DNA from 3 places in the Agromyces sp. Y182 genome. Region 3 is predicted to be linked to each of the others. Evidence: predicted binding sites of a transcription regulator. Region 3 holds the regulator's gene; each other region holds the start of a gene.
What was found. Region 3 encodes LexA, which represses DNA repair genes until DNA is damaged. Its sites were predicted from a motif close to TCGAACANNTGTTCGA; they were not measured.
Positions count from the first base shown of each region.

Region 1: a site for LexA is predicted at 6,395-6,410, ahead of imuA' (DnaE2-dependent mutagenesis accessory factor ImuA'). Genes of this name have one in related genera too.
Region 2: a site for LexA is predicted at 3,638-3,653, ahead of AC1C2R_RS02465 (Rv2578c family radical SAM protein). Genes of this name have one in related genera too.

Region 1 is NZ_JCAIUF010000002.1:436,476-446,859, reverse strand. It holds gene AC1C2R_RS16640 (DUF3097 domain-containing protein) at 1-618, opposite strand, end outside; gene AC1C2R_RS16635 (error-prone DNA polymerase) at 628-4,077, opposite strand; gene AC1C2R_RS16630 (DNA polymerase Y family protein) at 4,094-5,647, opposite strand; gene imuA' (DnaE2-dependent mutagenesis accessory factor ImuA') at 5,647-6,378, opposite strand; gene AC1C2R_RS16620 (family 78 glycoside hydrolase catalytic domain) at 6,846-10,384, shown strand, end outside.
Region 2 is NZ_JCAIUF010000001.1:536,259-546,642, reverse strand. It holds gene AC1C2R_RS02475 (malate:quinone oxidoreductase) at 1-1,382, shown strand, start outside; gene AC1C2R_RS02470 (ABC-F family ATP-binding cassette domain-containing protein) at 1,692-3,503, shown strand; gene AC1C2R_RS02465 (Rv2578c family radical SAM protein) at 3,662-4,771, shown strand; gene AC1C2R_RS02460 (sensor histidine kinase) at 4,866-6,260, shown strand; gene AC1C2R_RS02455 (hypothetical protein) at 6,269-7,408, shown strand; gene AC1C2R_RS02450 (thymidine kinase) at 7,461-8,078, shown strand; gene AC1C2R_RS02445 (universal stress protein) at 8,173-9,099, shown strand; gene AC1C2R_RS02440 (CPBP family intramembrane glutamic endopeptidase) at 9,121-9,894, opposite strand; gene AC1C2R_RS02435 (tyrosine-protein kinase domain-containing protein) at 9,953-10,384, shown strand, end outside.
Region 3 is NZ_JCAIUF010000001.1:34,482-44,865, forward strand. It holds gene hisB (imidazoleglycerol-phosphate dehydratase HisB) at 1-130, opposite strand, end outside; gene AC1C2R_RS00170 (histidinol-phosphate transaminase) at 127-1,218, opposite strand; gene AC1C2R_RS00175 (LysM peptidoglycan-binding domain-containing protein) at 1,304-1,705, opposite strand; gene lexA (transcriptional repressor LexA) at 1,975-2,652, shown strand; gene AC1C2R_RS00185 (alpha/beta fold hydrolase) at 2,702-3,595, opposite strand; gene metE (5-methyltetrahydropteroyltriglutamate--homocysteine S-methyltransferase) at 3,609-5,960, opposite strand; gene AC1C2R_RS00195 (methylenetetrahydrofolate reductase) at 5,957-6,943, opposite strand; gene hflX (GTPase HflX) at 7,269-8,798, opposite strand; gene AC1C2R_RS00205 (class I SAM-dependent methyltransferase) at 8,841-9,455, shown strand; gene dapF (diaminopimelate epimerase) at 9,474-10,355, opposite strand; gene miaA (tRNA (adenosine(37)-N6)-dimethylallyltransferase MiaA) at 10,360-10,384, opposite strand, start outside.

The sequences.
Region 1 (10,384 bases), on a different contig from region 3:
GACGAGCACGTTCGCCGCGTGCGGGCCGCGCATGACGGCGTCGGCGATGCGCTGCTCCTTGGAGCCGGGCACGAGGTGGTCGACGAGCACGCCCGCCTTGCGGCCGGGGCCCGGCGTGAACTCGGCGAGCACGTCGCCGAGCACATCGACGCCTTGGAGGTATTCGACGACGACGCCCTCGATGCGCAGGTCAGCGCCCCAGACCTTCTCGACGAGCTCGGCGTCGTGGCGGCCCTCGACGAATATGCGACTCGGCAGTGCGACCCGGGCGGGCGCCGACGGTGCCGCGAACGACCCCGACGCCGTCCGAAGCCGCCCTGCGGGAGCCTTCGCCTTCGGTGCGACGAGTTGCACGGCCTCGCCGTCGACGAGGAAGCCGTGACCGAGCGGGAACATCCGCTTGCCGCCGAAACGATCCTCGAGTGTCACGACACCCTTCGCAACACCGGTCACCGCACCGCAGAAGCCGTTCTCGGCGAGCTCGACGACAAGATCGCGTTCGGCCTCGACCTCGGGGATGGTGCGACGGCCGCGAGCCTTCCAATCGCCGGCGAGCACGTCGGCTCCGTAACGGTCGAGCGGATCATGGCTGGAGGCATCAGAGGGTGTCGCGGGCACCGGTCGAGGCTAACGGAAGTCGCGCGATCGGTGCGGCGCCGACACGGTGAGCGGCTCGAATCGATCGGCGATGAGATTGGTGACTCCCTCGCGTGATCGTTCGAGCATGCCCCGCACGATCATCGCGGGGGCCTCGCGGGCGATGCGCCGGTAGCGGTTCCACACCCCGACGCCGGCGATCACATTCAGCGTGCCGGACTCGTCTTCGAGGTTGAGGAAGGTGATGCCGCTCGCCGTCGCCGGTCGCTGCCGATGCGTGACCACCCCGCCCACCTCGATGCGGCGGCCCGTTTCAGCCTGCTGCAAGCGGTCGATGCGGATGGCCCCGCGCTCGTCGAGCCGTTCGCGCACGTACCGGATCGGATGGTCGTCAGGGGAGATGCCCGTGGCCCAGAGGTCGTAGACGACCTGCTCGGCCGGGCTCAGCATCGGCAGCAGCGGTGGTTGCACGACGACGACGGAGCCCGCGAGGTACTCCTCGCGGTCGGCGGCGGCCTCGCCCGCAAGCCAGAGGGCTTCGCGTCGCTCGAGCCCGAACCCGTCGAAAGCGCCGGCAGCGGCGAGCGCCTCGAGTTGGGTGGCGTCGAGCGCTGCGCGACGGGAGACGTCGGCCATGTCGCGGTACGGGCCGCGGGCCTCGCGTTCGGCGATGATGCGCTCGGCGACGGCCTTGCCGATGGAGGAGACGTCGGCGAGACCGAGACGCACGGCGAACGACCCGTCACGACGGTGCTCAGCCCCGCGGTCGGGTGCGGTGCGGTCGAAATCCTTGCCGATGGGCGGCTGCACCGGGTTCGCGCACGCATCGAGGCCGGTCGGATGCTGCGTTCCCTGAGCCGGTCGAAGGGAACCCGTTTCGACAGGCTCAGCGAGCGGTTCGCTCGTCTCGAGCCCCGCGTGCACCCCCGACCGCAGGATATCGGGGCGCAGCATCTCGACGCCGTGGCGCCGCGCATCGGCGGTGAGCGTCTGCGGCGAGTAGAAGCCCATGGGCTGCGCGCGCAGGAGCGCGGCGAGGAACGCGGCCGGATAGTGCAGCTTCAGCCACGAGCTCGCATAGACGAGCAGTCCGAAGCTCAGGGCGTGGCTCTCGGCGAAGCCGAAGTTCGCAAAAGCCTCGATCTTCGCGTAGATCGAGTCGGCGACCTCGTCTTCGATGCCGTTCTCAGCCATGCCCGCGTAGAGCTTCGCTTTCAACCGCTCGATCTTCTCGACCCCGCGCTTCGAGCCCATGGCACGCCGCAACTGGTCGGCGTCGGCGGCGTCGCAGTTGCCGACCGCGACCGCCATCTGCATGAGCTGCTCCTGGAAGAGGGGAACCCCCAGCGTGCGCTCGAGCACCGGCTCGAGTTTCGGATGCAGGTAGCTCACCGCCTCTTCACCCGTGCGGCGTCGGATGTACGGATGCACCGCGCCGCCCTGCACGGGCCCCGGACGGATGAGCGCGATCTCGACGACGAGGTCGTAGAAGCAGCGTGGCTTGAGCCGGGGGAGCGTGCCCATCTGCGCCCGGCTCTCGACCTGGAACACCCCGATCGAGTCGGCGCGGCAGAGCATGTCGTAGACCGCCTCCTCTTCTTTCGGCAGGGTCGAGAGTTCCCACACCTCACCCGTCGACTCCCGCACGAGGTCGAAGGTGTACTGCAGGGCGGCGAGCATGCCGAGGCCGAGCAGGTCGAACTTCACGAGGCCCATCCATGCGCAGTCGTCTTTGTCCCACTGCACCACGGTGCGGTTCTCTTTGCGGGCGTGCTCGATCGGCACCACCTCGCCGACTGGGCGGTCGGTCAGCACCATGCCGCCCGAGTGGATGCCGAGGTGGCGCGGAAAGGTGAGCACCTGGCCTGCGAGCTCGACGACGGCGTCTGGGATGTCGTGGTCGTCGGTCTCGACCACCGCGCCCCAGCGTTCGACCTGTCGCGACCACGCATCTTGCTGGCCGGTGGAGTAGCCGAGCGCCTTCGCCATGTCGCGCACCGCGACCTTCGGCCGATAGCTGATGACGTTCGCGACCTGCGCGGCATTCTGCCTGCCGTACTTGTCGTAGACGTACTGGATGATCTCTTCGCGCCGGTCGGAGTCGAAGTCGACGTCGATGTCGGGCTCCTCATCGCGGAGCGCGGAGAGGAAGCGCTCGAACGGCAGGTCGTAGCCGATCGAGTCGACCGCGGTGATGCGCAGCGCGTAGCAGACCGCCGAGTTCGCCGCCGAACCGCGCCCCTGGCAGAGGATGCCGCGTCGCCGCGCCTCGGCGACGATGTCGTGCACGATGAGGAAGTAGCCGGAGAAGTCTTTCAGCTCGATGACGTCGAGCTCGCGCTCGAGCCGATCGCGTACGTGAGCCGGCACACCGGGATAGAGCTGCTCTGCACCCTGCCAGACGAGCACCCGCAACCAGCTCATCGGCGTGTGTCCTGCCGGCACCTCTTGCTTCGGCAGCTTCGGGCGGGCGCTGCGCAGGGTGAATCCGAGCTCTTCGGCGAGCGTCACCGAACGGGCGACCGCGCCGGGGTATCGGGCGAACCGCTCGGCCATCTCGGCGCCGCTGCGCAGGTGCAGCTGGTCGGATGCAGGCAACCACCCGTCGAGTTCGTCGAGGCTACGGCGCGCCCGCACCGCCGCGAGGGCCGCAGCGAGGCGATGCTCGGGCGGAGTCGCGTAGTGCACGGCGTTCGTCGCGAGGAGCGGCAGGCCTGCCCGCTCGGCGAGTCCGGCGAGGGCGTCGTTGGACTGCTGATCGAACGGATGCCCGTGGTCGAAGAGCTCGACCACGACGTTCTCACGGCCGAAGAGCGCGGTGAGGCGATCGAGCTCGCGCGCCGCGGCATCCGCCCCGCCCTCGGCGAGTGCACGACGCACCGCGCCCTTGCGGCATCCGGTCGGCACGATCCACTCACCGGCCGCCCGTTCGGCGAGCTCTTCGAGGGAGTACACCGGTCGCCCCTTCTCGCCGCCGGCGAGCTGACCGGCGGTGATCGCGCCGGCGAGGCGGTGATAGCCGGCTTCGCGTCTGGCGAGCACGAGCAGATGTTCGCCTTCGGGGTCGGCGAAGCCGTTCTGCGGGCCCTGCAGGCCGAGCGAGAGCTCGGCGCCGAAGACCGTCTGCAGCTCGGGGAAGCTCTCGGCGGCCTCGGCGAAGTGCACGATGCCGTAGAAGCCGTCGTGGTCGGTGATGGCGAGCCCCGTGAGGCCCAGCCGTTGCGCCTCTTCGACCAACTGCTCGGGTGATGAGGCGCCGTCGAGGAAGCTGAAGTTCGAGTGCGCGTGCAGCTCGGCGTAGGGCACGACCGGCCCGGTCGGCGCCTCGAGGTCGGTTGCAGGGCGATACGGATGCCGCTTGCGGCTCCACGCCGGACTGTCGCCGCCGTCGACGATGAGCTTGGGCGCACCCGGCCGACGCGCATCGGAGAGCTTGCGCTCGAGCTCCGACCACGGGATGCCCGGGTTGTTCCACCCCATCAGGGACCACCACCCATCAGTCGTACCTCGCTTCGGCCCACCAGCCTGCTTCGTCGCGTACGAGCAGCCACGCGCAGCCGTCGTCGTCGACGATCTGGAAGCGGTGCACTCGCTTGGCGTGCTCTGCGTCCCACCAGCGCTCGACGACCGGCCAGGGCCCCGCCCAGGCCCGCACAGGGGCGGCGTCACCGCCGGCGAGCGCGAAGCGTTCGGGGTTCGCCGAGATCGCCCCCCGGGCGTCGATCGTGACCGGGGAGCCGCTGGCGTCGAGCAGCCCGATCGGCAGCCGCTCACGGAAGACGCTCGCGGGCGCGAGAGCGGGCAGGCTGCCGGGCCACGGCGCCGCCGTCTGCTCGCCCGTGCGCTCGGGAACCCGGTCGCCCCATGGCACGAGCACCTGCCGGTCGGCGAGCATGCGGCCACCACCGACCGACGCGGTCACGACCGCATCGTGGCCGAGCATGCTCTGCACCCGGGTGAGTCCATGGTGCACGCGCTCGTCGGGTCCGCCGCCCCAGAGCCCCTCTTCGTGGTTGCCGGTCGAGTCGATGCGTTCGGGCACGACGCGTAGCCGCACGATGGGCGAGGCGAGTCCGCTGTCGGCGGTGCCCGCGCCCTGCAGCTGCCAGCGCACCCGGTCGACGACGTCGGCGGGTGTGAACCAGCGTGGGTGCAGCCAGCTTCGGCTCGAGTGCCCGCCGCCTTCGTCGTCGATCTCGACGCGGATGCCGGTGCACACGAGTCGCTTCGCCCGCATGCGTTCGATGAACTCGGAGGCATGCACCCGGAAGGCGAAGGCGAGCTGGTCGATGCGATCGAGCGGCGGCTCGAACTCCTGCGCTACCTCGAACTCGGGCGGCGGTGTGCGTGCGAGCACCCTGGCCTGCTCGCGCCCCGACGCCCGGTCGTGTGCGAACGCGCCCGCCGCGCCGAAGCGACGCCGCACATCGGCCTCGGGTAGCGCTGCGAACTCGCCGAGGGTGCGAACGCCGAGCCGGTTGAGCAGGGTCGACGTGCGCGCATCGACGACGAGGCTCACGGGCAGCGGAGAGATGAACGCAGCGGATGTCCCGGGCGCGACGATGCCCACGGGAGACTCGCCGGTCGCCCGCGCGGCCTGCTCGGCCGCGAAGGGGCCGTCGGCGACGCCCACCCTGGCCCCCGGCACTCCGAGTGCGGCGACGGTGTCGAGGAGCGCCTGCGCCGCGGCATCCTCGCCGCCGTAGTAGCGGGCGGGGCCGCGTGCCCGCATCGCGAGCGTGCCCGGGCGGATGAGCTGCACGCCAGGCACCGTCTCTTCGACACGTCGCACGACCGGTTCGAAGACCCGCACATCGAGCGAGGCGTCGTAGTCGAGCAGCGTGAGCGCGGGGGAGCGGTACTGGGCTTCGCGAATCTTCAATCCGCGAACGACACCGTCGCTGCGGGCGGCAGCCGAGCAGGCGAAGACCTGCCCTCCTTCGGTGAGGGCGATGGGGGAGGCCGGGTCGATCCCGTGTTCGCGACAGGCCGCGAACACGGGCCAGTCGGCACACCAGAGCACGATCGTTCGGCCGGGATCGATGATCATCAAACGGCCCGCCGCACGTATTCATCGAGGCGCACCGGCACGTCGAGGCGCACCGGTGCCCGGGGCGTCTCATCGTCGGCGGCCGCCTGGAACTCGAGGGAACGCCCCGGCAGTCGGAGCCGCGAGCGTGCACGCCGGCCGAACTCCCCGCGCCCGCCGGCCGTGACGATGACGTCGCGGTCGCTGAGATGCCCGTGCCCCAGCTCGAGCCCGTGCCACTCGCTCGTCTCGACCCCGAGGCTCGCGTCGCTGCCGGGCCACTCGCCCGCGACGAGCAGCACGGTGCCGCGCTGCCTGAGCCGCGCCGTCAGCCGTGACGACTCGGCGGGGGCGACCCGACCGGCCGGTCGCACGGCGACCACGGGAATCACGTCGGCGAGCGCGCCGACCACGGCGAGCCACTGCCGCCCCGGGTCGGGCACGAGCACGAGTCGGTCGAGGTCGATGCCGAACCGTGCGGCCGCCTCGACGCCGAACTCCGGCATGCCGGCGACGGCAACCCAGCGCCCGCTCGCCGAGGGGCCGGCGAGGAGGGCCATGAGCAGGGTGGTCGAGCCCTCGACGGAGACGACCGTGCCTTCGCGCAGGCTGCCACCCGGCAGCACCTGCTCGAGAGCCGGATGCGTGGGCACCGTCTTGGAGTCGAGCCGCGTGGCCTGCATCCCGCGGATGCGGGCCTGCAGCTCCTCGACGCGCGAGGGCACTTCAGCCGGGGCGAGGGGAGCGGTCATGGTCACTCACCTAGTTTCGAACACATGTTCGAAACTAGCAAGTCGGCAGTGCGACTGTCCTGGGGTGCTGGTGTTCGCTCTCATGCGTGCCGCATTGTTCACGCCCCGGGGTAGGCCGCATTCTCCCATGGGCAGGGTGTTCTCGAATTCTTCCGCGAATGCCTCCATTCAGGGTACGAATGAGCGCAGCCACACCCGCATCTTCGATGTGCGAAAGCGGGGGCGATGCGCGGGAATTCGTAGGAATCTACGACTCACGCCTCATTGACGGCTGAGGCTCCGAATGTTTGGACCGGTTGTGCGAACACTTGACGTGGGTCCAATCCCTATGAAAGTGTTTCGACGGCGGCGCGCTGAATCGATTCAATGATCCTTCAGCTGTTTACGGCCGATCAATGACGATTGGAGCTCCAGCAACGATGCATGAATCCACTCAGCCACGCGCTCGTGTTCGTGGGATCGGCGTGTTGCTGATCGCGATCGGTTTCACTGTGGCCGGCATTCTCGTGCCGGTTGCGGGAGCGAGCGCAGCTGATGCTCCGGCGCTCACGGCATCTGACTTGAAAGCCAACAGCCTGGTCGATCCGCTCGGCATCGAGGGCACGGCGCCGCTGCTGAGTTGGCAGCTCCACTCGACCGAGCGAGGCGTCACCCAGACGGCGTACCAGATCAGGGTGGCGAGCTCTGAGAATCAGCTCGAATCAGCGGATGTCTGGAACGCCGGCCGAGTCGACTCCGACCAGCAGCTGGGTGTGCAGTACGGCGGTCCGGACCTGGTGTCTGAGACCCGCTACGTCTGGCAGGTGAAGGTCTGGGATAACCGCTCCAATGAGTCCGACTGGTCTGAGCCGGGCTCGTTCGAGACCGCGATGCTGAGCAACGACGAGTGGCAGAGCGATTGGATCGGTGCGGACGCGACCGCTCAGGCCGCGGCGTGGCGCGACTACACCGTCAACGTCGACTTCACGGCCCAACCCGGAACCGGCTTCGGCCTCTACCTGCGAAGCTCCACGGACACGGGCAACGCCTACATGTGGCAGCTGAACGACACGGAGCCGGGCCACCCGAAACTGCGCCCGCACAACCGGGTGGACGGCAGCTATTCCGTCCTTGACGAGATCGATCTCACCGAGGTCGGCCTCGCCGCCGATGTGCTCGCCCACCGCGCGACGATGTCGATCCAGTTCAGCGGCTCCACCATCACGACGACGATCAACGGCGTCGTCGTCGACGTGCGCACCGACACCTCGCACTCCGGCGGATACGTCGGAGTGCGCCTGCACGACTCTTCGCACGACGACGTCGTCTTCCACTCGATCACCGTCAATTCGCCGACCGAGACCATGTACGAATCGCGCTTCGACTCCGGCGACAACCCGTTCGGCGTCGGCGAGCTCCTCCACGGAGAGAACGGCGGTCTTCACGTCTCGGGCACGGTCGAGGCCCTCTGGAAGCCGAGCCTGCCGATCCTGCGCAAGAGCTTCCCCACCCGAGACGGCAGGGCGATCGCCAGCGCGCGCGTCTATGCATCCGCTCTGGGGCTCTACGAACTCTCACTCAACGGGCAGAAGGTCGGCGATCAGCAGGAGGCTCCCGGATGGACCGACTACGCGCAACGCATCCAGTATCAGAGCTATGACGTCACCGAGCTGATCGCGAGCGGCGACAACGCCATCGGGGCCATGGTCGCTCCCGGCTGGTACTCCGGCCACATCGCCTGGCTCGGCGCCAACCGCTACGGCTCGCAGCCCGGGGTCATCGCCAAACTCGTCATCCACTACACCGACGGCACGGAACAGGTCATCGGCACCGACTCCAGCTGGACAACGGCTCCCGGACCGTTCGTCAGCGCCGACCTGCTCATGGGCGAGAGCTACGACGCCAACCGGCTCCAGGACGGCTGGAACCAGCCCGGTTTCGACGATTCTTCATGGTCGGATGCCTCGGTGCTCGACTCCGCCGCGATCCAGTACCTGCGGCCGCAGACCGACGAACCCGTTCGCATCACACACGAATTGCCGGCCGTCGCGCAGACCGAGGCTCCAGCAGGCAGCTACATCTACGACCTCGGCCAGAATATGGCGGGTGTGGCGAAGGTGACCCTGACCGGCGTGGCCGGCCAGCACGCGACCATCCGTCACGGTGAGGTGCTCAGCGCCGACGGGAGTCTCTACACCGCCAACCTGCGTGCGGCGAAGGCGACCGATCACTACACCTTCGGCGCCGACGGCACCATCACCTACATGCCGCGCTTCACGCAGCACGGCTTCCGGTACGTCGAGATCAGCGGCGTGTCCTCGCCCCCCGCGCTCGTCGACGTCGTCGGCCAGGTCTTCTCCTCGGATCTCGAGCAGACCGGTGCCTTCGAGACATCCGACCCGATGTTGAATCAGTTGCAGAGGAATATCGTCTGGGGGCAGCGAGGCAACTTCATCTCGGTGCCCACCGACACGCCTGCGCGCGACGAGCGGCTCGGCTACACGGGTGATCTCAATGCGTTCGTGAGCACGGCGACCTTCAACATGGACTCGCTCAAGTTCATCAAGAAGTTCATGAAGGATGTGCGCGACAAGCAGAAGGACGACGGCGAGATCCCGCAGTGGACGCCGATGCCCGACGACGCGTTCGACAGCGGCACCGGCTGGTCGGACGGCGCCGTGACCATTCCGTGGACGGCGTGGAGAAGTTACGGCGACACCGAGGTCATCTCGGAGAACTACGAGTCGATGCTCGGATTCTTCGGGTTCCTCGAGACCAACTTCCCCGACTACATCCGGGTGGACGGGCCGTACGGCGACTGGCTCAACCTGGCCGATGCCACTCCCGCTGAGGTGCTCGGCACCGCCTACTACGCGTACGACGCGCGACTCATGAGCAAGATGGCGGCGGCGATCGGCGAGACCGCGGATGCCGAACGCTTCGGCGCCATCGCCGAGGAGGCGACGGCCGTCTTCGTCGAGAAATTTGTCGCGCCGGACGGCACCGTCACGAGCGGCAGCCAGACGGCGTACGCGTTGGCGCTGGGCATGGACCTGGTGCCGGCAGAGCTCCGCGCAGCGGCCGGCGAGAAACTGGTCGCCAACATCGCGTCTCGCGGCTATCACCTCTCCACCGGATTTCTCGGTACTCCCTGGCTCATGAACGCCTTGAGCGAGACCGGGAACTGGGACACCGCATACCGGCTGATGGAGCAGAAAACCATTCCCTCGTGGGGATACGAGGTCGAGTCCGGGGCGACCACGATGTGGGAGCGCTGGGACTCCATCGACGCCAACGGAAACTTCGGCGACCCTTCGATGAACTCGTTCAACCACTACGCGTTCGGTGCGGTCGGCGACTGGATGTATCGCAACATCGGCGGCATCAGCGCAGACGAGCCCGGGTACAAGTCGTCGATCATCGCGCCGACCCCCGGTGGCAGTCTCACCACCGGCAAGGCCGCCTTCCAGTCGGTGTACGGGGAGATTTCGAGCGACTGGTCGCGCGATGCTGCCGGCTTCTCGTTGAAGGCGACGGTGCCGGTGAACACCACTGCGACGGTGCGCATTCCAGCCGCGAACCTCGCTGCCGTGACCGAGAGCGGCGTACCGCTCGGTGACGCCGAGGGCATCGAAATGCTCCCGGGTGACGCCGCGCACGTCGTGGTCGTCGTCGGTTCAGGAAGCTACGACTTCGCCGTCAGCGAGCAGCGAGGAGCCCTCGGTGAGATCGTCGAGGCGGCCGAAGCACTGGTCGACCAGGTCGAAGACCTGCGGAGTGGGGGAGACCTCACCGCCGAGCTGGCCGCGAGACTGACCGACGACCTGACCGACGCCATCTCGAACATCAGCGATGCGATCGAGATCGTCGAAGCCGACGGTGCCGGTGCCATCATGCAGCTCCGGGCGGCGCTCGCCACCGTGAGGGCCGCGGAGGCCTGGCTCCCATCCTCTGGCATCGGCGAAGCGACGCTGGCGGTGCTGGCCGGCGGCCTCGAGCACATCGACGATGCGCTCACCGAGGTCCT
Region 2 (10,384 bases), 500 kb from region 3:
CGATCCGCGTCTACGAGCGCCTCGGCGAGGTCGCGCAAGAGTCCTCGAACGCGTGGAACAACGCCGGCACGGGCCACGCGGCCCTCTGCGAGCTCAACTACATGCCCGAGAACCCCGACGGCACGGTCAGTGCCGACAAGGCCGTCTCGATCAACGAACAGTTCCAGGTGAGTCGCCAGTACTGGTCGTACCTCGTGCAGCAGGGGGCGCTGCCCGAGCCGCACAACTTCATCAACTCGACGCCGCACATGACCTTCGTCAAGGGCAAAGCCAACATCGAGTACCTCAAGAAGCGCGTCGCCGCCCTGCAAGACCAGCCGCTGTTCCCCGATGTCGAGTACACCGAAGACCTCGAGCGCATCGCCGAGTGGACCCCTCTCCTCGCCAAGAAGCGCAACCCCAAGGCCCGTGTCGCAGCGACTCGCATCGTGGCGGGCACCGACGTCGACTTCGGTGCACTCACGACCTCGCTGTTCCGTGACCTCGAGCAGCGCGGTGCCCAGGTGGCGACGAACCACCAGGTCACCTCGCTCAAGCGCAAGAGCGACGGCACCTGGATGTTGCGGCTGCGCCACCTCGTCGGCAACACGCCGAAGACGGTGAACGCGAGATTCGTCTTCGTCGGTGCCGGCGGCGGCGCACTCGCGCTGCTGCAGCACTCGGGCATCCCCGAGATCAAGGGCTTCGGCGGGTTCCCGATCTCGGGCCAGTTCTTCCGCACGACGAACCCGAAGCTCGTCGCGCAGCACCGGGCGAAGGTCTACGGCAAGGCCGCGAAGGGTGCCCCGCCGATGTCGGTGCCGCACCTCGACACTCGCGTCGTCGACGGCGAGACCGCCCTGCTCTTCGGTCCGTATGCGGGCTTCACGCCGAAGTTCCTGAAGACCTCGACGTGGTTCGACCTGCCGTTCTCGGTGCGCCTGCACAACCTCGGTCCGATGCTGCAGGTCGCCTTCAAGAACTTCGACCTCGTGAAGTACCTCGTCTCCGAGCTGCTCGCCTCGCGCGACAAGAAGCTCGCGGCCCTGCGGGAGTTCATGCCGACGGCCAAGAGCGAAGATTGGGAGCTCATCACCGCCGGCCAACGCGTGCAGGTCATGAAGAAAGACCCTGAGAAGGGCGGCATCCTGCAGTTCGGCACCGAGATCATCACGGGTGCGGATGGCACGATCGCCGGTCTGCTCGGTGCCTCTCCGGGTGCGTCGACCGCGGCGCCGATCATGCTCGACGTGCTCGCTCGCTGCTTCCCCGACCGCATGGCGACATGGGAGCCGAAGCTGCGAGAGATGATCCCGAGCTACGGCACCGAGCTCTCGAGCGATCCGGCGGTCGCATCGGCCACGCTCGCCGAGACTGCGAAGGTGCTGGGCCTCGCAGCCTGAGTCGAGCCCTTTGCATTCACGGTGGCGTCTGGTATCGTCGTGCCCGCTATGAAGTGAGTACACACCATCGTCCCGCGCCTGAGGCGCCGTTGACATGTGGTGTGTGCACACGGTTCTGATACGACCGTGCTGATCGCGACAGCATCTGCGCGCACCCATTGACGGCAATGCCCGGCGGGGCTTCATTCCGCTCCCGGGCGGTCGCCGGCGCCGCGCGCCGGCGTTCCGCCAGTTCGGTGCATCGTTCGAACGGACGCGCGCCGCGGCATCCGTCGACCGCCCGGGGGCATTCCCGCAAAGGGCGTACCCATGGCTGTATCCGTCACCCACTCCCACTATCTCCGCGTCGACGGGCTCTCGGTCTCGTACCCCGATCGACGTGTGTTCTCCGACCTCGGCTTCGCCGTCGCGCCGGGCCAGAGGCTCGGGCTGATCGGCGAGAACGGCGCCGGCAAGTCGACGCTGCTTCGGCTGCTGGCCGGCGAGTTCGAGCGAGCGGATGCCGCGGCATCCGCCCCATCGAACGCGGCTGCTTCGGGCCGCATCACGCGCCCGCACCGCACGGGGCTGCTCTCGCAGGAGCTGCCGTTCGACCCGCAGGATCGCGTCGGCGAGGTGCTCGAAGCGGCCCTCGCCGAGGTGCGTACCATCGAACGCGAGCTCGACGACGCCGCGGCGGCGCTCGCCGTCGATGACTCCGGTGCCTCCGCACGGTACTCGGCGGCGCTCGACGCAGCCGAACGCGCCGACGTGTGGAGTGCCGACGCGCGCCGGGACGAACTCCTCGACGGCTTGGGTGTCGGCATGCTCGGTCTCGACCGTCGCATCGAGGAGCTCTCGGGCGGTCAGCGGTCGCGCTTCGCGCTCGCCGCGCTGCTCCTGAGCGCGCCCGACGCGCTGCTGCTCGACGAGCCGACGAACCACCTCGATGACGACGCTGCGGCGTACCTCGAGGGTCGGCTTCGCGCGTGGCGCGGGCCGGTCGTGTTCGCGAGCCACGACCGGGAGTTCCTCGATCGTGCGGCCACGGGCCTGCTCGACCTCGACCCTGGGCGGGCGGGGGCGCTCGCGCTCGTCGGCTCGGGGGCTGCCGGTACTGGTTCTGGTGCCGGTGGTGGTTCGGGTGCTTCGAGCGACGAGTTGCTCGCGGCGGCAGGCGGCACTGTCTTCGGCGGCGGTTTCAGCGAATTCCTCGCGGTCAAGGCCGATGAACGCGAGCGTTGGCAGCGACAGTTCGACGACGAGCAGCAGGAGCTCAAGCGGCTTCGGGCCGACGTCGCCGGGGCAGCCCGTCACGTCGCCCACGGCCGGGCGGCCACCGACAACGACAAGTTCATCCGGCACTTCAAGGGCGAGAACGTCGACCGTACGGTCGCTCGCCGCGTGCGGAATGCCGAGCTCCGACTCGACACGCTCGAACGCGAACAGGTGCGCAAGCCGCCTGCGCCGCTCGCGTTCGCCGGCATTCCGTCTGGTTCCCACGCGCTCGAAGATGCATCCGGCCTGCTGTTGCAACTGACGGATGTCGCGGTCGACGGGCGGCTCGCACTCGATGCGCTGCGGGTGGCGCCGCTCACGCGGCTGCTCGTGACGGGTGCGAACGGCGCGGGCAAGTCGACGCTCCTGAACGTGCTCGCGGGTACGCAGCGTGTCGATCGTGGCACGGTGCACCGGCGTAAGGGGCTGCGCGTGCAGTTGCTCGAGCAGGACGTGCGATTCGCGGATCCGGATGCCTCGCCGCACCGTCTCTACGAGCGCGTGCTGGGTGAGCGGCGCTCCGAGCAGGTGCCGCTCGCGACGCTCGGCCTCATCGCCCCGCGCGATGAGGCGCGCCCGATCGGGTCGCTGTCGGTGGGGCAGCAGCGCCGTCTCGCGCTCGCGCTCGTGATCGCACGGCCGCCGCACGTGTTCCTCCTCGACGAGCCGACGAACCACCTCTCCCTCGCGCTCGCGACCGACCTCGAGGAGGCGCTCGGCGCCTACCCCGGAGCGGTCGTCATCGCGAGCCACGACCGGTGGCTGCGACGCCGCTGGTCGGGCGAGACGTTGGAGCTCGCCGCGGGCCGCACCGCCGGGCATCGCGCAGCCGGGTTCGTCGCCCCGGCACTCGCGAGTTCGTAGCCGAACGCCGCAATGTATGACAGGTGGGTCGCTTCTGGTCCTGCAGAGGCGGTCTTCGTCCGACGAACCGCACGCGCGAAGCGAACGGATGCCGCGGTGTGCACGGCGCGCCGCGGCATCCATTTGCTTCTCATTCGAACATGTGTTCGAATGTTGGTATGCGGTGGAGCGGGCAGGAGCTGGGGGTCGAGCAGGCCGGCGCGTTGCCGGGCCTCGCCAAGCTCAACAATCTCGTGCGCTCGGTGCAGACTCCCGACTTCGCCGGGGTCACCTTTCACGAGGTGCTCGCGAAGTCGGCCCTCAATCGTGTGCCCGGTCAGTCGGCGATGCCGTTCGGCTGGACCATCAACCCCTACCGGGGGTGCACACATGCATGCGCCTATTGTTTCGCTCGGCCGACGCACGAGTACCTCGACCTCGACGCGGGCGACGACTTCGACCGGCAGATCATCGTGAAGGTCAACGTCGATGAGGTGCTTCGCACCGACCTCGCGAAGCGGTCGTGGCGGCACGAGCCCGTGGCGCTCGGCACCAACACCGACCCATACCAGCGGGCCGAAGGGCGCTACTCGCTCATGCCCGGCATCATCGACGCGCTCGCCTCGAGCGGCACGCCGTTCAGTATCCTCACGAAGGGCACCCTGCTTCGCCGAGATCTGCCGCTCATCGTCGAGGCGGCCGAGCACGTGCCCGTCGATCTCGCGATGTCGATCGCGATCTACGATCACGAGCTGCAGCAATCGGTGGAGCCCGGCACGCCGAGCGCGAAGGCGAGACTTGCGACGGTCACCGCCGTGCGCGAGGCGGGTCTCGACTGTTCCGTGTTCCTCATGCCGATCCTGCCGTACCTCACCGACTCCAAGGCCCACCTCGACGAGGCGTTGCGCCAAGTGAAGGCCGCCGGGGGCACGAGTGTGCTCTATACGGCGTTGCATCTTCGCGGCACGGTCAAACCCTGGTTCATGCAGTGGCTCGAGCGGGCTCACCCCGAGCTCGTGCCGAAGTACCGCTCGATGTACTACGGCAGCAACGCCTATGCGCCGAAGGCGTATCGGCAGTGGCTCGGCGAGCGCATTCGACCGCTGATCAGGGCGCACGGGCTCGAGCGCGGGCGTGAAGACCCGGTGACGGGTGGCGTGCGGTCGTCAGCGCTCGGGCGGGTCGTTGGCAGCGTACAACGGGCCGGTGGGGTGCGTCCCGTGGCCATCTCGGGGGATGAACTGCCCGACATGCTCGGGTTGCCGCCCGATCCATCGGCGCTGTTCTGATCGTGCCGTCCGCGCGGATGGCCTCGAAACTGGGATAATCCGCAGAAGCCCGGACATCGTTGTTCGCACGGGCGGGTACGAGCGGAGGGTCAGGATGACTCTGGGATTGCCAGGACATCTGGCGCGGGATTCGCTGAGTCGGGCGCTCGCAGATGCCGGTCATTGCGCTGCATTCGCGTGCCTCGGCGTCGGCACGATCCTGGGCATCGTCATGGCGACCATCGGTGGTGAATCCGAGGGATGGGCGGGTGCGGCGCTCGCATTCGTCATGATCGTGCTGCTCGCCTTCGCCTCGCGGTATCCCACGGTCCTCCTCACCGTCGTCTATCTCGTCATCGGCACTGGTGCCGTCTTCGCGCTGACCGTGATCATGATGAGGCCGGGTGGCGAATTCACGACGACGAACAACGCGGTGCTCGCCCTGCCCCGGATCGCCCTGCTCCTCGTCGGCGGCGCGGGCAGCGGCTCGGTGATCGCGCTCACGTGGGCGACCCTCGGCTTCGGACTCGGTGAGGCGGCCGCATTCCTCGGGGTCGCGCTCATCGGCGGCACCTACGCTCCGAATGCCTCCGCCGGGCTCGCGTTCGCCCTCGTCGTCGTCGTGCGCGTGTTCGACGGTGTCACGCGCCGGTTCGACATGCGTCGGGAGACCGGGCTGCATCAGGCGAGTCAGCAGACTCGGGAGCTTTCGAGCCGGCACGACCACGAGCTCCGCGCAACCGCTCGTCTGCACGACACCGCGCTCAGCCATCTCGTGGCGATCGCGGCGGGCGGATCGGGCCCCGTCGACGAACGCTTGCGCGTGGGCATTCGTCAAGATCTCGGTCTCATCGTCGGCCGTGATTGGGCGATCGACCACGCGGTGGCCGTGGCCGGTACCGCGCCGACCGAGGGTGCGGAGGGCGGGCGTGGCCGCCAGCCGTCCCCGGGCGACTCGCCGGCCGGTGCGGCAGGCGCGGCTGGAGCGGCAGGCATGGCCGGCACCGATCGTCCGAGCGGCGGCGCTCCGGGAGCCGGCGGACGGTCCAGCGCACGGCGTTCGAGACAGCGCGGCGGCCGGAACGCGGCATCCGTCGACCCGCGCGCGCCGACCGAAGAGACCGTACCCTCGCTCGGCCACGCATTCTCTTCAGCCGCGAATGCCGGCCTCGAGGTGCGCGTCACCGGTGATTTCGCGGTGCTCGGCACCCTCGGTCCGCGGCGCGTGGCGGCCCTCGACGCAGCGGTGGCGCAATGCCTGATCAACGTCGCCCGACACGCAGGGGTCTCGGAAGCCGAGCTCGCCCTGGGCCTCGGCGGTGGCGAGGTGACGGTCGCGGTGATGGACAGCGGCGTCGGCTTCGACGAGGCCGAGGTGCCGCCCGACCGCATCGGATTGCGCACCTCGATTCGCGCCCGAATCGAGCAGGAGCAGGGCACGGTGCGCCTGTGGTCGACGAAGGGCATCGGCACGACCATCGTGTTGACCGTGCCCGAGGGCGGCGAATGAACGGGCGCATGCGGCTCACGCAACAGGAGGCTGATCCGATCGGGGCGATCAGCGCGTCACCGATCGTGACGATCGGTGCGGTGCTCGCGTTCGTGCTGGCGAGTTCGTTGACGTGGTGGCATCGGGACGAGGTCGGCTCGCCGGTTGCCGCGGCCGTTGCGCTCGTGCTCGTGGCCGGCGCCGGCACGGCGGCCGCGGTGTCGGCATCACCGGCTCGCGCGCCGCTCACCGCCGAGCGGTTCTGGCTCGTCGTGACCCTGTCGGTCGGCGCGGCGATCGCCGAGTACGTGAGCACCATCGGCAGCAACCGGTATCTCTACGACGATTTCGGGCCGGCGGTGATCGGCATGCTGATCCTCGCGCTCGCCCCGTTCTGCACGTGGGTGTCATCGGCGCTCGCCGGGGTGCTTTCGACGGCCGTGCTCTCGATCCTCGTCGTGGGCGCAGCGGCGTACACGGTAACGGATGTCCCGTTGGCGGCGCTCATCGCGGTGAACTCGACCCCGGTGCTGGCGATGTCGGCCGCGGCCGCCGGGTACTCCTACAGCATCGTCGCGGAGACCCTGGCCTGGCAGCGCGAGGCGAACCGGGCGGCGCTGCAGCGCGACGCGGAGTTGCGCGCGGGCATCGCCCGGTCGGTGCGACAGAGCCCGGTCTCGGTACTGGGTCGGGAGGTGCTGCCCTTCCTCGCCGGGGTCATGACGGCCGAACGCATCTCGGTGGCCGACGCCGACCGGGCGCGCGAGCTCGCCGAGGCACTGCGCCGGGCCCTCCGAGCAGGCATCGAGTCGACCTGGCTCGACGATCTCGCCGCCGACGTGCGGCTGAACCGCGGAGTCGACACGATCATCGACGACCCCGCCGGTGCCGCCGGCGACCTTCGGGCAGACCAGCGTTCGGCGCTCACGGCGCTCGTCTCGTGGATCGGTGACGCGGATCGCTCCCGGCTCATCAGGGTCTCGTTCTCGAATGACGGCGAGCATGGCGAGCGCGGCCGCATCAGCCTCGCCACCGAGGTGGGAGCGTCGCCGCCGACACGGCGCGAGCTCGACCGGTTCGTCGCGGTGGCGCGTGCCGTCGCGTTGCGAGCGGAATCGCGCCTGACGCGAGAGAATGTGACGGTGGAGTTGAGCTATGACATCGAGTGAGCCGCGACCGACGCCGATCCACCGCAGGGCGGCAGACGGGTGGTTCGAGTAGATGGCGAAACTGTACTTCCGCTACGGCGCGATGAACTCCGGCAAGTCGACGGCGCTGCTGCAAGCGGCGTTCAACTATGAAGAGCGGGGCCATCAGGTGTTGCTCGCGAAGCCGGCGATCGACACGAAGGGCGACCGCGACATCGTGTCGCGCCTCGGCGTGATGCGCGAGGTCGACTTCACGATCGCGCCCGGAACGAACGTGCTCGACCTGTTTCAGCAGCATCGCAACCGGGTCATCGAGGAGCACGGGCGCGACGTGAGTTGCCTCCTCGTCGACGAGGCGCAGTTCCTGAACTCCGAGCAGGTCGACGACCTGTTGCGCATCGCCCTCATCGACGGCGTGCCGGTGCTGGCCTACGGCATCCGCACCGACTTCCAGACGCTTGCGTTCCCCGGCAGTCGCCGACTGCTCGAGGTGGCGCACAGCCTCGAAGAGCTGAAGACCATCTGCCGATGCGGTCGCAAGGCGATCTTCAACGCCCGGCTGATCGATGGTCGATTCGTCTTCGACGGCGACCAAGTCGCGATCGACGGCGAAGCGGTCACCTACGAGTCGCTCTGCGGGGTCTGCTACCTCGAAGAGAGCGGCGGGGTGTTGAACGGGCGCCACCGCTGAGGCTCGAGAGCACCGTCTGCCGCTCGCCAGTCTGGACGGCTGGCGCTACCGGGTGGATCGCGTGAAGATGGAGGAAAGCCCGCGGAGGTGCGCCATGAACGAGATTGCGGTCGGTGTCAGCTCGGGGGGCTCGGCAACGACTCGAGCGGTGCGCTGGGCGGCCGAATGGGCCTCGGCGCGCAGACTCCCACTCCGGCTGGTGCACGTCATCGACGACACCGCCGCGACGGGTATCGCGGCGAGCGACACCGCCGGCAACGACACCGCGGCCGGCGACACCGGCACCGACACGGCCGGCGAGCAGACGGCCGAGGGCGACGTGCTCCGTGCCGTCGACGACCGCGCGCGGGAGAGCCTCGACGATGCCGCCGCCGCGGCATCGGCCATCGACCCCGCGCTCGAGATCGTCACCACGCTCGAGCGCGGGTCGCCCGTCGAGGTGTTCGAGCGCATCTCCGAGCACGCCGCGATGCTCGTCATCGGCAGCGACTGGCACGGAGGGCGACGAGCGAGTCGTCGCCGTGTGCACAGCCTGCGCATCGCCGCGGCGAGCCGTTCGCCTGTCGCGGTGATCCCGGATCTCGATCCGAGCGGGCGCCGCGGGGTCGTCGTCGGTGTCGACGGGTCGCATGCCTCAGACCACGCCGTCGCCTTCGCCGCCGAGGAGGCCGATCGCCGCAGCGAGCCGTTGATCGCCGTGCACTCGTGGGACGTCGTCGCCATGGTCGGTGGTGAATACGGGTACGGTGCGCCGCTCATCGCCACCGACGACCTCGAGCGCACCGAGTCGGAGATCCTCGACGCGTCGCTCGTGCCGGTCATCGTCGAACACCCCGGTCTCGAGATCCAGCGCAGCGTCGTGCCCGGCGACCCGGTGCAGGTGTTGACGGATGCTGCGGCCGCGGCTTCGCTGCTCGTCGTCGGCAGTCACGGGCGCGGCGCGCTCGCCCGGTTCCTGCTCGGCTCCGTGAGCCATGGGGTGCTCGCCAGCCTCGAGGCCCCGACGGTCGTCATTCGATGAGTCCTGCCGGCCGTCGGTTCGTCAACCCGCGACCACAGCGGCGATGAGCAGGCCATTGAAGACGACGTGCGCGATGATCGCACCGCCGAGGCGGCCGGTGGTCACGGCCAGCACGCCGGTGGCCAGGCCCAGCAGGAGTGCGCTGGTGAATGTCATGGCGGCGGCCGATGCCGAGAGGTTCGTTCCCACGGCGAGGTGCGACAGGGCGAAGAGGAGCGCGCTCGCCACGACGGCGACGGATGCTGCGACCCGACGCTCACCGCCCATGCGCCGTGCGATGGCTCGCAGCACGAGTCCGCGGTAGAAGGTCTCTTCGATGACCGGGCCGAGCACGACGGGTGCCAAGATCACTCCGAACCAGAGCGTGAAACCGGTGGGCAGCGCGAGCACGCTGCCCTCGAGTGAGGTGCGGCCGGTCGCGGCGAGTTCGATGAGGCTGACGGCGCCGCGCGCGAGCAGGCCGACGCCGCCGCCCCACAGCACGTCGAGCCACGAGAATCGAAGGCCGAAGTCACGCCAGTGCGAACGACGGCCGCGCGCGGCATCCGCGACCCAGAGTACGACGACGAGCGGCACCCACACGGCAAGGTAGGCGACCAGCACTTGTGCCCACTCGTCGATCACGACCGTGCGGGTGATCTGGCCCCAGGCGAGCGAGCAGGCGATCGCGAGCACGACGCCGAAGACGCCATCAGCGAGCCCCCAGCGCTGGCCCGACGCAGCGAAGACTTCGGATTGGGGAGTGTCGGTTGTTGACAGCCCCCCACTCCGCGGGGCATCTTGAGAGGGTGCCACGGGGGTAAGCGTATCCGTGTCACGATTCAGGACGCTGCGGGGACGGGGACTGAACAACGTGGAACTACGTGACTACATCCGCATTTTGCGCAAGAGCTGGGTGTTGATCGTGTTGCTCACACTCCTCGGCATCGCTGCCGGCGCGCTCCTTTCGATCACGCAGACCCCGCAGTACAGCTCGTCGGCGAAGGTATTCGTGTCGACGTCGACGGGCGGTTCGATCGGCGAAATGCAGCAGGGCAACGCGTTCACGCAGCAGCGTGTGAAGACGTATGCCGATCTCACGACGACGCCCATCGTGCTGCTGCCCGCGATCGCCGGCTTGCGCATCGACATCACGAGCGACGAGCTCGCGCGCAAGGTGGTCGCGACGGCGATGCTCGACACGACGCTGATCGACATCACGGTGACCGACGAGGATCCGGCGCTCGCCGCAGAGTTGGCGACGGCCATCTCCGAGAGCCTCACGACGGTGGTGGAATCCATCGAG
Region 3 (10,384 bases):
GGTCGTAGAACGGCACGCTCGTCTCGATGTCGCTCACGCCTGTGCCGTCGAGATCGATCGAGAGGTCGATGCTCGATTCACTCGTCTCGCGCTGGACCCGGGCGGTGCGCGGCGGTCTCGTTGCGGTCATGAGTCAATCCTATTCGGGGCCGAAACGGCGATCGCTTCGAGGAAGGCGGTGGTCTCGGCCTCAGTGCCGGCCGTGACGCGCAAGTGACCGGGGATGCCGATCTCGCGGATCAGGATGCCGCGCGCGAGCAACTGATCGAAGACCGCATGCGGGTCGTCGATCCCGCCGAAGAGCACGAAGTTCGAGCCGCTGCGATATGGGTGGAACCCGAGTCGAAGGAGCTCGACCGAGATGCGCTCGCGCTGGGTGCGTATCTCATCGACCATCGCGAGCATCTCGGTCGAGTGCGCCAGGGCGCCGAGCGCAGCCGCCTGAGTGAGCGCGGAGAGGTGGTACGGCAGTCGCACGAGCCGAAGTGCGTCGATGGCGGCCGGATCACCGGCGAGGTAGCCGACGCGGGCGCCGGCGAACGCGAACGCCTTGCTCATCGTGCGCGACACGAGCAGCCGGGGCCGCCCCGGCAGCAGCGTGAGCGCACTCGGGGTTCCGGGGTCGGCGAACTCGAAGTAGGCCTCATCGACGACGACGATGCCGCGCGCCGCGTCGACGACCGCCTCGATCGTCTCGAGTGAGAGCGGCGTACCCGTCGGGTTGTTCGGCGCGCAGAGCAGCACGATGTCGGGATCGTGCTCTCGCACCGCCGACACGGCCGTTTCGGGACTGAGTTCGAACTCGTCATCACGACCGGCGGTGAGCCACTCGGTGCCGGTGCCGGAGGCCAGCAGGCCGTACATCGAATACGTCGGCGCAAAGCCCAGCACGGTGCGGCCCGGCCCGCCGTAGGCCTGGAGGATGTGCTGGAGCACTTCGTTCGAACCGTTCGCAGCCCAGATCTGCGCCGGCTCGAGGCCATGGCGCAGATAGCGGGCGAATGCACGCCGCAGCTCGGTGAACTCTCGATCGGGATAGCGATTGAGCGTGAGAATGGCGGCGGCGACACGGGCGACGACATCGTGTGCGACGTCTTCGGGAATCGGATGCGTGTTCTCGTTGACATTGAGCGCGACCGGAACTGCCTGCTGCGGAGCCCCGTACGGCGTGCGACCACGAAGGTCATCGCGGATGGGGAGGTCTTCGAGACTCGTCACCCTTCAATGCTAACGATGCGCACCGAGGTCATTCGGACGCGCCGTCATCGACCGGCGGAACCCCGACGCTTCAGACGGTCACGGGTCACGGAGCGGCGGGAAGCGCAAGGCGCTGACCGGGTTCGACCACCGCGTCATCGAGCCCGTTGAGCCGCATGATTTCGGCGATGATCTCTCGCACATCGGCCCCGGGGTCGATCGACTCGGCGATCTCCCAGAGCGAGTCGCCTTGCCCGACCGTCGTGTATTCGAACGACGCAGCCTCGAACGAGACGCCAGTGGATTCGACGTCGGCCGCGGCGCCGCCCGCGCCGATCACCGCAACGAATGCCCACACGACGAGCGGAACTGCGCCGAGCGACGTGAACACGATGCGGCCCCGTCGCGTCAGTCGGAGCCGCGTGCGCGCGGGAACAACCGACGCCGCCTCCTCTCGCTGAAGGGCACTTGGGGGCTGGAAGCCGGGCGTTGCGATCGCTGCACTCATGTCACACCTCCTGTAGGAGTCGCATCCGGCTCTCGGCCGGGAGAACCGGATGCGAAACTCTGTTCCGAACATACATTCGAATGACGAACAACGCAAGGGAAGACGCGGGGAATTCTGTCGAGCGGATTCCGCGACACACTCGAACAAATGTTTGCCGAGCGCGCGCGAGGCGGATACAGTTTCGAATATCTGGAAGAGAGTCGACCAGAGACCACCGACATCCGGCCGCGAGGCGGCCGCTACGAGGGGCGAAGACGTTGAGCACCGACATCGACGACGTGCAGGCGGCCGGCAGGCCACGCCGCCGAAAGAGCTTGAGCGCCAAGCAGATCTCGATCCTCGAGATGATCCAGCGCTCGGTCTCCAGCCGCGGCTACCCGCCGAGCATGCGCGAGATCGGCGACGACGTCGGGCTCTCCTCGCTCTCGAGTGTCACGCACCAACTGAACCAGCTCGAGCTCGCCGGGTACCTCCGGCGCGACCCCAACCGCCCTCGAGCACTCGAGGTGCTCATCGAGCTGCCGGGCGTCACCGAGCGACCCGTCACCTCTTCCGACCCGATCCCGGTCGGCGACGCGGCGATGGTGCCGCTGGTCGGCCGCATCGCCGCGGGTGTGCCGATCACGGCCGAACAGCAGATCGACGAGGTGTTCCCGCTCCCCCGTCAACTGGTCGGCAAAGGCGAGCTGTTCATGTTGAAGGTCGTGGGCGACTCCATGATCGACGCCGCGATCTGCGACGGCGATTGGGTAGTGGTGCGCTCGCAGCGCACCGCAGAGAACGGTGAGATCGTCGCGGCGATGCTCGACGGCGAGGCCACCGTGAAGGTGTTCCGCCAGCGCGACGGCCACACCTGGCTGCTGCCGCGGAACAGCGCGTTCGAGCCCATCGTCGGCGACCATGCCGAAGTGCTCGGCAAGATCGTCGCGGTGCTCCGAGCAGTCTGACCGGGCAACCCCACCGGTCAGTCATGGAGCGGCCGGCGACGGCCGGTCGCTACGCCGCGGTCCGGACTCCGGCGAGACCGCTTCCGACCGTGGCAGGCGCCAGCGCGTTGAACCAGTCGAACACCGCATCCATGAACCCGGCGTGATCGTCACGAAACACGGTGTGGCCCGTTCCGCGCAGGGTCGCCACGGTCATGCCCTGTCCGCGAAGCTGCCGGGCGACCTTCGCCGTGATGAGCAGGCTCTTCTCCGCCAGGAGCACCAGAGTGGGGGCGACGAGGCGCACGGGCGGCACCAGCGGTCGCGTATCGGTGAAACCGAGGATGGTGCGCTTGTCCCAGTCTCGAAGCGTCGCGAGCTCGATCTCGACGTCGACCGCACTCCACTTCGGATTCATGCGCACCAGCGCCGACCGGCGCGGCCTCGGTGCTATCGCGAAGAATGCCTTGAACGCCCACCCCTTCACGCCCTTCGGGAAGGAGAAGGCCGGGTCGATGTAGATCGCCGCGCGAGGCGCGAGCCGATCTGCGACGAGGCTCGCCACCAGCCCGCCGAGCGAGTGGCCCATGACGAGATCGGGAGGGCCGTCGAGCACCGGCGTGAGCGTCTCGACGACGTCGCTCGCCCATGCGGCGGGCGAGTAGTGCACGGCACGCGGACTGCGTCCATGACCTGTCAGGTCGACGGCGAGCACCCGGAACCCCTGCGCCTCGAGCTCGGCAGTCACTCGGTGCCACGCGCGGGAATCGGACATGATGCCGTGGATGAGGACCGCGGTTCGCGAACCCCGGCCGGATTCGTGGACCGCAAGTTGCATACGACCAAAGTACGCGCTGCGCCTGTGCGTCGCCTCGACACCAGCCGAGCGTCGGCCGAACACCAGCTGAGTCCCAGCCCTGCGTCGGCCGAACGTCAGCCGAGCGGATGTCGCGAGCCGCGGCATCCGCTCGCCCGTGCTACCCGGCGAGTACCGAGGCGGCGCGACCGGCCCGCACCGCACGGGTCGCCTCGACGATGTGCCGCAGCGACTCGACGGTCTCGTCGTAGCCGCGCGTCTTCAGACCGCAGTCGGGATTGACCCAGAGCCGGGTGGCGGGGATCGCGCCGGCTGCGCGTTCGAGGAGCGCCTGCACCTCGTCGACGCTCGGCACTCGTGGCGAGTGGATGTCGTAGACGCCCGGGCCGATGCCGTGGTCGAAGCCGCTCGTCTCGAGGTCGTCGACGACCTCCATACGGCTGCGGGCCGCTTCGATCGAAGTGACGTCGGCGTCGAGGTTCTTGATCGCATCGATCACGACGCCGAACTCCGAATAGCAGAGGTGCGTGTGCACCTGCGTCGCCGGGGCCGCACCGCCGGTCGAGAGGCGGAAGGCACCGACCGACCACCCGAGGTAGGCGGGCTGGTCGGCGCGCTTCAGCGGCAGCAGCTCTCGGAGTGCGGGCTCGTCGACCTGGATGACCCGGATACCGGCTGCCTCGAGATCGGCGATCTCGTCGCGCAGGGCGAGCGCAACCTGTCGCGCCGTGTCGCCGAGCGGCTGGTCGTCGCGCACGAACGACCAGGCGAGGATCGTGACGGGGCCGGTCAACATGCCCTTCATGGGCTGCTCGGTCAGCGACTGGGCGTACGCGGACCATTCGACCGTCATCGGCGCCGGCCGCGAGACATCACCCCAGAGGATCGAGGGACGCGTGCAGCGCGAGCCGTACGACTGCACCCAACCGTGCTTGGTGACCGCGAACCCGTCGAGCAGTTCGGCGAAGTACTGCACCATGTCGTTGCGCTCGGGTTCGCCGTGCACGAGCACGTCGAGCCCGAGGTCTTCCTGCAACCGCACGACGCGCTCGATCTCCTCGCGCATGAGCGAGGTGTACTCCTCACCCGTGAGCGTGCCGCCCACCAGGCCGGCGCGGGCGCGACGGATCTCGCCGGTCTGCGGGAACGACCCGATCGTCGTCGTCGGCAGCTCGGGCAGGCCGAGGGACGCCTGCGCCACAACACGCTCGTCGTAGCTCGCGCGAGCGAAGTCACTCTCAGTGAGCGACGCGAGGCGGTCGCGTACGACCGGCACGCGCACACCCGGCGCACCGCCGCGATCGGCGAGGGCAGCGGATGCCGCGGCGAGCTCGCCCTCGATCGCGGCGCGCCCGTTCGCAAGTCCGCGACCGAGCGCGGCCACCTGGCCGACCTTCTGGTCGGCGAACGCGAGCCAGCCGACGAGTCGTGCATCGAGCGCATCCTCGTCGTCGACGTCGTGCGGCACGTGCAGCAACGAGGTGGAGGTGGAGACGGCGACGGTCGCGGTGAGGCGCTGAGCGGCCTCGAGCTGTTCGAATGCGGCGGCGAGGTCCCCGCGCCAGATGTTGTGCCCGTCGATGACGCCCGCGACCACCGTCTTCGCCGCGAGCGACTCGGCCGTCGCCGGGTCGAGCGACGCGGGCAGTACGCCGCGCACGAGGTCGAGGCCGATCGCCTCCACCGGGGTGGCTGCGAGGGCGGACAGCGCGTCGTCGAGCGAGCCGTATGGTGCGGCGACGAAGATCGCCGGGCGGCGTTCGAGGGAGCCCAGCGCGTCGTAGGCCGCAGCGACGGATTCGAGCACCCGGTCGCGTGCGACATCGATGCTCTCGCTCACGAGGGCGGGCTCGTCGAGTTGCACCCATTCGGCACCTGCTTCGGCGAGCTCCTCGAGCAGCGCCGCGTAGACGGGCACGAGGTCGGCGAGCCGGTCGATCGGCTGGAAGCTCTCGGGAGCCCCGTCGGCCGCCTTCGCGAGCAGCAGGAACGTGACGGGGCCGACGATCACGGGCCGGGTCACGAAGCCGGCGGCCTTCGCCTCGGCGAATTCGGCGAGGATCCGCTCGGCGTGCAGGGAGAAGTCGGTGTCGGGGGCGATCTCGGGGACGAGGTAGTGATAGTTCGAGTCGAACCACTTGGTCATCTCGAGCGGAGCGTCGTCGCCGACACCGCGGGCGATCGTGAAGTACCCCGCGAGGTCGATACCCCCATGCTCATCGGCGAGCCTCGCGAAACGTGGTGGGACCGCACCGACGGCCACGGCGGTATCGAGCACCTGGTCGTAGAACGAGAAGGTCTCGGGAATCGCCGAATCCGTGCGGGCCAGGCCGAGGGAGGCGAGGCGCTCACGTGTCGCGGCTCGCAGTTCGGCGGCCGTCTGCTCGAGTTCGTCGGCGGAGATCGAACCGGCCCAGAACGCCTCCACGGCTCGCTTCAGTTCGCGTCGGCGCCCGATGCGCGGATATCCCAGGATCGTGGCGATCGGGAAGGCGGGGGCATGGGTGGTCATCGTGCGGTGTTCCTTTCGTCGGCGAGCCGCTCGGCTCGCAGCCCGAGCCGGTCGACGACGTCGAGTACGGCCTCATGGCGGTTGAAGGTATAGAGGTGCAGGCCGGGGACGCCACCCGCGATCACGTCGGCGGAGAGCCGGGTGGCGAAGGCGATGCCGAGCTCTGCCTGCGCCGCGGCATCCGGCTCGATCTCGAGGTTGATCGCCAGCTCGGCGGGCGGTTCGACAGCGGTCAACTCGGTCAGGCGGGCCAGGCGAGCGGGCGTCGTGACGGGCATGATGCCCGGCAGGATGGGGATCGTCACGCCGCCCGCACGGGCACGCTGAACGAAGCCGAGGTAGTCGTCGGCACGCCAGAACAGCTGCGTGATCGCGAGGTTCGCACCCGCGATCTCTTTCGCGAGCAGGGTATCGACGTCTTGCCCGACGTCGCGCGATCGCGGATGTCCGCTGGGGAACGCCGCAACCGCGACACGTTCGGGGCGAGGCCGTTCCCTGATACGAGATGCCCCTGGATTTCCGGGCACGCCGATCTGGCCGAACGGCTCCCGTTCCTCCTGTACCCGGTGGATGAGTTGCACGAGCTCAGCGGCGCTGCCGAGGTCACCGATGCCGGCATCGGGGTCGGCATCGGTCGGCGGGTCGCCGCGCAGCGCCAGGAAGCTCGTGATGCCCGCATCGAGGAACTCTCGCACGAGCCGGTTGGCCTCGGCGTGGGAGGAGCTCACGCACGTGAGGTGGGCCATCGCTTCGACATGCGTATGCTCGAGCATGTATCGCAGCACCGTGAGGGACCGCGCGCGGGAACTGCCGCCGGCGCCGAAAGTCACCGAGATGAACGCCGGATCGACCTCGGCGAGCCGATCGATGGTACGACCGAGGGCCAGCGCCGCGGCATCGGTGCGCGGCGGGTAGAGCTCGAAGGAGATCGGCAGCCTGGGCCGACAGTCGTCGCCCGATGCATCGGATGAGGTCGGTGACATGGTGCTCCTGCTGGCGAGCGGCAACGGGGCGAACACGGCAGGCCGCGCTCCCCCGGCCGGAACGGCGGGTAGGTCTCGCGGGCGGGTGCCGGGCTCGGCGGTCGCTCCGTGTGGTCGGCTTCGGGCCGATCACAGATCGATCAAGAGCGACGATACGCCTCATCGGCCGTCGGCGAACGTCTGTGACGCGAGGTGACACGAGGTCGCGGCATCCCTCGAGCCAGAGAGTCATGGATGCCTCGGCGCTCGCGCCTCCGCGACGACCGCGCCGATCAGTCTCGGGCTGCTCCTGCGGCGCGCACTGGTCGGCAGCGCCGCCGGTCGTTCACGCCCGGACGGACGCCGCCGCGAACTCCTCGAGCTGGCCCGCGAGTTCGGGCGAAGCAAGCGCGCGAACGCGGGTGCCGTCTTCGGCATACTCGATCGACAGCACTCGCCCGGTCTCGTGGAGCGTTGAGACGACATCGCCCCGGTCGTACGGTACGAGCAGGTCGATCTCGACGGCGGGGTCGGGCAGCATGCGCGCGATCGCCTCGAGCACCTCGGGGATGCCCTCGCCCGTGCGTGCCGAGGCGAAGATCGCGCCCGGTTCGAGCCCGCGCAGCACGAGACGGTCTTCAGGCGTCACGAGGTCGGCCTTGTTGAAGACGATGAGCTCGGGGATGTCGCGTGCCCCGACCTCGCCGATGACGTCGCGCACTGTCGCGATCTGCCCGGCGGGGTCTGGGTGGGCGGCGTCGACGACGTGCACGATGAGGTCGGAATCGGCGACCTCCTCGAGAGTCGACCGGAAGGCCTCCACGAGCTGGTGCGGCAGATTGCGCACGAAGCCGACCGTATCGGCGATCGTGTAGACGCGCCCGTCGGCCGTCGTGTTGCGGCGCACCGTCGCATCGAGGGTCGCGAAGAGGGCGTTCTCGACGAGCACCCCGGCGCCCGTGATGCGGTTCAGGAGGCTCGACTTGCCGGCGTTCGTGTAACCCGCGATCGCAACGGACGGCACTGCGTTGCGCTTGCGGTTGGCGCGTTTGGCTTCACGCGCGGGCTTCATGCCGACGATCTGCTTGCGCAGCTTCGCCATGCGCGAGTGGATGCGGCGCCGGTCGAGCTCGATCTTCGTCTCACCGGGGCCACGGGAGCCCATGCCCGCACCGGTGCCGCCGACCTGGCCGCCGGCCTGTCGGGACATCGACTCACCCCAGCCGCGAAGCCTGGGAAGCAGGTACTCGAGTTGGGCGAGTTCGACCTGCGCCCTGCCTTCACGGCTCTTCGCGTGCTGGCTGAAGATATCGAGGATCACGGCGGTTCGGTCGATGACCTTGACCTTGACCGCGTCTTCGAGCGCGCGACGCTGGCTGGGCGCGAGTTCGGTGTCGGCGACGACCGTGTCGGCACCGAGGGAGGAGACGATGTGCCGCAGCTCTTCGACCTTGCCACGGCCGAGGTAGGTGCTCGGGTCGGGATGCGGTCTGCGCTGCAGCACTCCGTCGAGCACTCGGGCGCCTGCGGTCTCAGCGAGGGCGGCGAGCTCCCGCATGGAGTTCTCGGCCTCGTCTTGGGAGCCCTGCGAGTACACACCGATGAGTACGACGTTCTCGAGGCGAAGCTGTCGGTACTCGACCTCGGTGACGTCTTCAAGTTCGGTGGAGAGCCCTCCCACCCGCCGGAGGCCCGCTCGCGCCTCGCGGTCGTACTGCTCGCCGTCGGTGTCGGAGTCGGCGCCGAAGGCCGCTTCGGGCGCCATGAGCGCCGCTGCGGCATCGGAACCGAAGCGCGACACTCCGGCCTTGGTCTCAGCGCCACGGAGCACCCGCTCGACGGCATCGTCTGCGGAGTTCTGTTCGGCGTCATTCATCGTGTTAACCCTAGTTCCCGTCGCTGCGATAGGTTCCCCTGTATGGCCCCCGACCACTATTTCTCCTCTCGTCCGGGCGGCGAGGCCACTCTCCGCACCATCACCGCCACCATCGCGGGGCGCGAACTCTCGCTCTCCACCGCCGGCGGCGTGTTCAGCCCCGAGCATCTCGACACCGGCACCCGCATCCTTCTCGACCGTGCCCCCGCACCTCCAGCGACGGGCGACCTGCTCGATCTCGGCTGCGGGTGGGGTGCGATCGCGATCTCACTTGCGCTGCGATCTCCGGACGCCACCGTGTGGGCCGTCGACGTGAACGAGCGAGCTCTCGACCTCGTGCGTCGCAACACTGGTCGTCTCGGCATCACCAATGTCAACGCGGCGCTGCCTGGCGATGTTCCCGCGGACGTTCGATTCGCCGGCATCTGGTCGAATCCGCCGATCCGTGTCGGCAAAGCCGAATTGCACGCGATCCTCACGCAGTGGCTGCCCCTCCTCCAAGACGACGCGAGTGCGTGGCTCGTCGTGGCCAAGCATCTCGGCGCCGAGTCGCTGCAACGCTGGATCGCCGAAGAGCTCGGCCTCGAGGTCGACCGCGCGGCGCAAGACAAGGGATTCCGTGTACTCGAGGTACGCCACGCTGCAACCGCTCAGTGATGCATTCGTACGAACACGTCAGGCGAGGCTGAGTACTCCGTCGAAGACGAGCTCGGCGGGCCCTGACAGCGCGACGTGCTCGCCGTCGTCGGCCTGGAACATGCGCACACCCAGCACGCCACCGGGTACCTGAACCCGCCACGTGCCTGGCGCAGACTCGCCCGCCCAGTGCCGCACCGCGAGCGCCGCCGCCACCGCACCCGTGCCGCACGAGAGGGTCTCACCCGAACCACGCTCGTGCACCCGCATGCGGATGCGACCGACTCCGTCTTCGACGAGCGGCTCGGCGGGCACGACGAACTCGATGTTGGCACCGGCCTCGGGCACCGGCTCGAGCACCGGCTGGTACGCGAGATCGAGCCCCTCGAGCTCATCGTCATCGGCCAAGGCGACCACGATGTGCGGATTGCCGACGTCGATACCGAGTCCGGGGCGGGCGACCGGGAGGCTCTTGGCGCGCACGAGCGGCTCCCCGCCGGCGAGACGCCAGCGACCGAGGTCCGCCTCGAAGCCCGACGCGCTGCGGCGGACGGTGCGCACTCCGGCGCGCGTGCCGATCGCGATCGAAGCATCGGGGCCGAGATCGGCCAACCCCTGATCGAGCAGGTAGCTCGTGAACACCCGAATTCCGTTGCCGCACATCTCGGAGACGGTGCCGTCGGCGTTCCAGTAGTCCATGAACCACAGCGCTTGCGCGTTCTCGGCGAGAGCAGCCGCACCGTCGGCGAGGTTCGCGGAACGCACGGCACGGATGACCCCGTCGCCGCCCACGCCGAAGTGGCGGTCGCAGACGGCGGCGATCTGGACGGGCGTGAGTTCGGTCTCGCCTTCGGGATCGCTGAAGAGCACGAAGTCGTTGCCGGTGCCCTGCCCCTTGGTGAACCGCAGATCAAACGCCATCGGATCAGTCTATGGCCGCCTGGCGGGCG